Regions from separate parts of the Staphylococcus saprophyticus subsp. saprophyticus ATCC 15305 genome, predicted to be linked through region 2. Evidence: predicted binding sites of a transcription regulator. Region 2 holds the regulator's gene; the other holds the start of a gene.
What was found. The regulator LexA, encoded in region 2, represses DNA repair genes until DNA is damaged. The targets are predictions, from matches to a motif close to CGAACATATGTTCG.
Positions count from the first base shown of each region.

Region 1 (3,219 bases), 520 kb from region 2:
TAAGCGCTAGCCACAGGCCCCCTAATATGAAATACGCTGTTTTGTCACTTTCCACTAAAATTTTTGCCTTTAAAATGTCTTTATAAAAATTAATCGACTTACTAATATCTGATACTGAATAAGTAACGTGATTTATAGATTGAATCATATATACGCTCCTAAATAGATTAATTTACAGAATATTCTAACATACATCCATGTAAAAAGACCCACTATTTAAAATTATTGCAACGTTTTTAACTGATAGTGCTACATAATTTTTTATCAAAATGTAATATAAGTATATTCATAAATACTATTTTTAATCATAACTTTTTGTTATCACTATTATCTTTTATGTGTAGTACAATGAACTTATTAAATTATCTTTAAGGAGATGTATAAATGAAAAAAAGTTTTATTTTTATTATTAGCGAGTTTTCTAGTATTAGGGGCATGTGGTAACAAAGAAGAAAATAAATCAGAAGATACGTCAAAAGATGAAAACAAGAAATCAAATGATAGTAAAAAAACAGCTAAGGACAATAAAACTGAAAAGGAAAATAACTCTGATAACGATAGTCAAACTACTAGCAATGACAGTCAATCACAAAATAATGTTGACCAACAAGCTAACGCAGATAATCAAAATCAAACTACTAGCAATACACAACAAGCTAATACAGATCAACAGGAGCAACAAAATCAACAAATGAATACTAACCAACAACGAGACAATGCTACCACGCAACAAACACAACAAACACAACAAGATAATCAAGAAGCTAACGGTTATGATCCTAATAATCCATATATGAACATGCCTGACCAAGAATGGCGTAAAAACACTGGTGATGGACTTTCATCTGGCGAAAAGCAAACTATGTATGCAATTGAAAATAATCAATATGAAGTTGAAGATGCAGAGCAAAAACTTGCAGCATTGAAATATTATCAAAATAAATATAACCAATAATATTTACGATTACATTACTTTGCATATATTTTAAACAACCCACCTATTCATTTAGGTGGGCTTTTCCATATTGGTATAGTTTTTCAGCATTCTTTAATGATAGATTGTCTAAATCACGTTTCCCGTTTCTTAAAGTAGAAATTATAGCTTGATTTATAAGTGTGTTCTTATATATTTGATAACCAGTTATGTCACTTTCAATTAGTTTTTTGATTACCTGCTTGTATTCACTCATAATTATCACGCTCGTTTTTTATTTAAATAGTGGAAGGTTAAGATAGCTAGTTTCCGCTAGCTAAAATCATTATATACTATTTATTTTTTGTGAAAAAATTTATGTTAAGTAAATTTACATAAAAATAACAGCCTGTGGGGGCAGACTGTTAAAAATATATCATTTTACAAAAGGTGAATTGCGCTAGTTTTTCACTAGCTAATTTTAATATACAATAATAAGATTAATTAAAAAAATCTATGTCAACTTTAATAACAATAATAACTACTCAACGATATGCTCGGGCGGACTGATGTGTTTCTTTATTAAATCCCTTATTTTATCTCCACAATATCTTTTAAATTCAATACACTCATTCCAGTATCTTCATACATGTGTAGTGTTTTTGTATGCACATCGACTTTATGAATATAACCCACTTTAGTTTTAATATATCCATTTTCGAAGTAACGCAATTCAATTGATGGATCATGAAACATCTTATATACTAATGTATCATTTAACTCATTTAATTGATCTTCACTTAATATAGGTCTCTCAATTTTATTTTGGTCTAGTATGTATTGCTCTAATCTTTCGTATTGCTCAGGCATAGTCTTGAATGGTTGCCATTTAACCATGCCACGTCCTTGTGGTATGCGTGGATTAAGATATTCACGTGGTATTTTACGATAGTCTGTTTCATTTTTATATTTATCTGGCATCATAGTATCACCTCAATAAATATAATAGAACATATGTTCGTTATTGTAAATAAAAAAAGACAGACTAGACTGTCTGCCTTGTAAATTAAGAGTTATGATGCTACTAAAAAACTGATAAATATATTTTAACATGACATTGAAATATCAAGCAAATTACCACCCGTAACATACTTGGGCAATTGGTATGAGCAAAATTAATAATTATAAAATAATATATATAGCTGTATGTAAGTTTACTATAGCATTAAATATTAGAATAAGCCTATTCTATACGCATTCTAAAGTGATTAAAAGAATTAGTTGTATAATAACCAAATAAAAAAGACGACTTTTAAAGTCGTCTAGTGTGTATTCGTAAGAAAGTGATAAGTGATTCCATTACCTATTATATACAATTTTAGTTATATTGCAAATATTCAATCATTTTAACTATTAACTTGTCTAACATCTGCTTAACTCTCTGCACGCCTACTTCGAATATACGAGCCATATCTTTGTAAGTTTTCCCCTCTACCATCAGTAAAAACAAATTAAACTCTTTGAATGTTCCTACTGTTTCGGCAGCCAATTCTAGCTCGTTTAAAAATATCGCATCTTCTGTATTCATTTGATCTATACGCTTATGGCCAACTTCAGCACCTAACTCAAAGAAATCATCTGTTTCAATGGGTTTATCTTCATAATCATCGTTAATATGCTCGTGACAACTCAATATAAACTGTTTAATCGTCTTTTTATCATACATAGCTGATTTCACTCGCCAATCGATCTAATATAGACGTTCTAGCACGCAACAATACCCTTTGTTTAATACCGATGATGTCGCAAATAACGTCATCTGATAAGTTTTCCTTGTCCCACCACGTCAACTTGATAACTTGTTGTTTTAATAAAGAAGAATCATTATATACAGCAGTTATACCTTTAACCATATCACATATATTTCGGTACTGAAGGTCATTGACGTTATGAGGTCTGTTGATGTACCAGTCACAAAGTCTGTGATAGTTCAACATATACTTGGATAACATTTTATAGTTCACATCTTGATACTCAATAATCATATGGCAAGTACCTCGCGTTCATTTTGCAGGCTTTCACGTTTTGTTTCGATATAGTCATTATAAATCACTTTATTGGCTTGTATGTGCTTCTCACGGCGTTGTGAACGGTTTTTATGATGGACTTGATATAAATCTTTCTGCAGTTTCTCAATCATTTTGTGTGGCTTATATGAGCCATTTGACTGCATGTATTGAATGATAGCCTTTTGTTCATGCGAAGGATAGTGTTTGATTAGCTTTTTAACCAAATTTAGTCGTTTA
Region 1 covers NC_007350.1:1,991,462-1,994,680, forward strand. Annotated here, with positions in the region: gene fosB (FosB/FosD family fosfomycin resistance bacillithiol transferase) at 1-148, opposite strand, end outside; gene SSP_RS13215 (hypothetical protein) at 692-955, shown strand; gene SSP_RS13220 (hypothetical protein) at 999-1,190, opposite strand; gene SSP_RS09665 (YolD-like family protein) at 1,505-1,897, opposite strand; gene SSP_RS09670 (hypothetical protein) at 2,292-2,639, opposite strand; gene SSP_RS13225 (hypothetical protein) at 2,632-2,826, opposite strand; gene SSP_RS09680 (hypothetical protein) at 2,955-3,219, opposite strand, start outside.
Region 1: the regulator LexA is predicted to act here: its motif matches at 1,921-1,934, upstream of SSP_RS09665 (YolD-like family protein).

Region 2 (3,219 bases):
AATTCGTTTTGGTGCATCAATGGTTATGGTAGGATCATTATTTGCTGCACATGAAGAATCACCAGGTGAAACAGTGGAATTAGATGGCAAAATGTATAAAGAATATTTTGGTAGCGCATCTGAATTCCAAAAAGGTGAACATAAAAACGTTGAAGGTAAAAAAATGTTTGTTGAACATAAAGGCTCACTTTTTAATACTTTAACTGAAATGCAACAAGATTTACAAAGTTCAATTTCATATGCAGGTGGCAAAGACTTAAATTCATTAAGAAAAGTAGATTACGTTATCGTAAGAAACTCAATTTTTAATGGTGATAGAGACCAAAATTTATAGTAGGTGTTTAAAATCAGAAGACTTTTATTATATATAGTCATTTTTTTGATCATTGTTTTAGTCGTCCCTATCAAAGAAACGGCACCTATGACATCGTTACAGCAGCAACTCAAATCGAGTGTTGATAGTTGGACTTCAAGCGAAACAGCAACGAACGATGAACTGAAAGTACCTAATAAACAAGATTTTGCTGTGAATAATATTCAAATGAATATGTCAAAACAGGACGTCGATAACAAACTTGGCAAAGCTAAACGAGTGACATCAAATGAATATGGCACACAGTGGCATACGTATTATTCTGATGATTATAGAGCATTTGTAATGGTAAGTTATATTGATGATAGAGTGAATGCACTTTATAGTAATCAAAATCTAATTTCTTCTAAATCGAAAATTAAATACGGTACACCTAAACAAATTGTGCGAGATAGACTTGGCGAACCAATTAAAGATAAACAAAAAGGTAACGTAAAATTTGATGTTCAAGACGATGAGTATGATAATTTTCATAAAGACAGCATTTATACAACGGCATTTTATGATAAACATGAGAACAATAACTTAACTGCGCTTTTACAGGTTAGTGACAAAATGGAAAATCGTTTACAACAACAATATGGTGCACCTTCTGATAATTTAGCCCAAAGTTTCGAACTACAAAACTTTGATTTAGTAAATGCTGAAAGGGTTCAACATAATTTAAATACATTAAGCTATTCATCTAGTATTTCAGATACTGCCAGAAAACACAGTAAAGATATGGCTGATAATAACTATTTTGATCATAACAATTTATCAGGAGAATCTCCTTTTGATAGATTGGAGGCAGATGGTCATGATTTCAATGCAGCAGGAGAAAATTTAGCATATGGTCAAGCAAGTAGTATTTATGCACACCAAGGTTTAATGAATTCATTAGGTCATAGAAAAAATATACTTAAAAAAGAATTTAATACTCTTGGTGTGGGTGTCGATTTTAATAAAAATAGGCAACCTTACTGGACAGAAAATTATACAGGCTAATGTTTTATTATAGTTGTATACGGGTATCTATGATTTGTGAGGATGGATAAGTTATGACAACAAATAAAAAAGATAAAACAGAAGATATACTTGAAAAAGTTAAAGAAGTTTTAGAAAAGAATAGAAAAAAATAGGCGAATGCGCAATTGCGCATTCGCTTATTTTTTTGAGAGTGTCTTAAATTGCTCTAAATTACCAATTACATTTCTCTAAATAATCCGACCACTTTTCCTAAGACAGTAACTTGATCTAAATAAATAGGGTCCATTGAACTATTTTCTGGTTGTAGACGGTAATGTGCTTTTTCCTTAAAGAAGCGTTTGACTGTAGCTTCATTTTCTTCAGTCATAGCGACAATAATATCACCATTTTCGGCAATTGTTTGGCTTCTAACAATGACTTTGTCTCCATCAAGAATACCTGCTTCAATCATACTATTTCCAACTACATTTAAAATAAAAATATCACTATTGTGTGTAGATGTGAAATGTTCTGGTAAAGGGAAGTACTCTTCAACATTTTCAACAGCAGTTATTGGTATACCTGCTGTTACTTTGCCAATTACAGGAACATGAATTGTTTCTTCCATATTAATAGGTTCACCTAATTGTTCAGTTACTATTTCAATGGCACGTGGTTTAGTAGGATCTCTTCTAATATAACCTTTTTCTTCTAATCTAGATAAATGACCATGAACTGTTGAGCTAGATGCGAGACCAACAGCTTCACCGATTTCTCTAACACTTGGTGGGTATCCTTTAGCGTGAACAGTTTGTTTTATATATTCAAAAATCTCATTTTGTCGTTTAGTTAACTCTCTCATAATAGGCACTCCCTAATCTAATTTAACCTAATTATAGCATGTGTATATCCGTTTTACAAACGTTTGTTCGTTTCGGTGTTGACATAGAACAAATGTTCTGATAAAGTAACTATACAAACAAACGTTCTAGGAGTGACTATAAATGATAAAAATATATAAATCTCAAATAAAAGCTTATACAATGGTGTTAATTGCAACTATGGTTCTTTGCGCAATTTTTATATTAAGTGCTTATAACAACGCTAATTCAGAACAGACGTACGAAATGACAGATCACCAAATGACGCAACAATCTAACAATAGCGAACAAAACAATACTAAATTGGAGCAGAAAAGCGAACAAGATTCACAACCCGTAATGGCATCAATGTATTAAAATATATATAAAAGACAATGATTAATGATGATAATAAGGTTGGGTTAAGGTGAGCGAAACAATTTAGTTTCGTTCACTTTTTTGTTATATTTTTTATATTAATAATAACGGAGGTTTATAATGTCTCAAAAAGATGGTGTAGATATAAAAAGAATTAATGAATTAGCAAAAAAGAAAAAGGAACAAGGACTTACAGAAAATGAAGCTAAAGAACAATCGAAATTGCGAAAAGCTTATCTAGAATCTTTTAGAAAAAACTTTAAACAACAAATTGAAAGTACAAGAGTCATTGATCCTGAAGGTAATGATGTCACTCCGGATAAAGTGAAGAAAATTTTAGATGCGAAAGAGAAAGAAGATAAATAGAAAATCAATATTTTGTTAAATAGATATTAAATAAGGTATAATGATATAGAATCTTGTTAGAAGAAAGGAAGTCATTTAGATGAATAAAGAAAAAGATCAATTAGCGGTTGATACGATTAGAGCATTGAGTATCGATGCTGTTGAACAAGCCAATTCAGGACACCCTGGATTACCAATGGGTGCTGCTCCAATGGCATATACACTATGGACACGCCATTTAAATTTTAACCCCCAATCAAAAGATTTCTTTGATAGAGATCGCTTTGTATTATCTGCTGGACATGGTTCTGCTTT
Region 2 covers NC_007350.1:1,469,164-1,472,382, reverse strand. Annotated here, with positions in the region: gene guaC (GMP reductase) at 1-334, shown strand, start outside; gene SSP_RS07205 (CAP-associated domain-containing protein) at 338-1,360, shown strand; gene lexA (transcriptional repressor LexA) at 1,560-2,183, opposite strand; gene sosA (DNA damage-induced cell division inhibitor SosA) at 2,326-2,559, shown strand; gene SSP_RS07190 (DUF896 domain-containing protein) at 2,680-2,925, shown strand; gene tkt (transketolase) at 3,005-3,219, shown strand, end outside.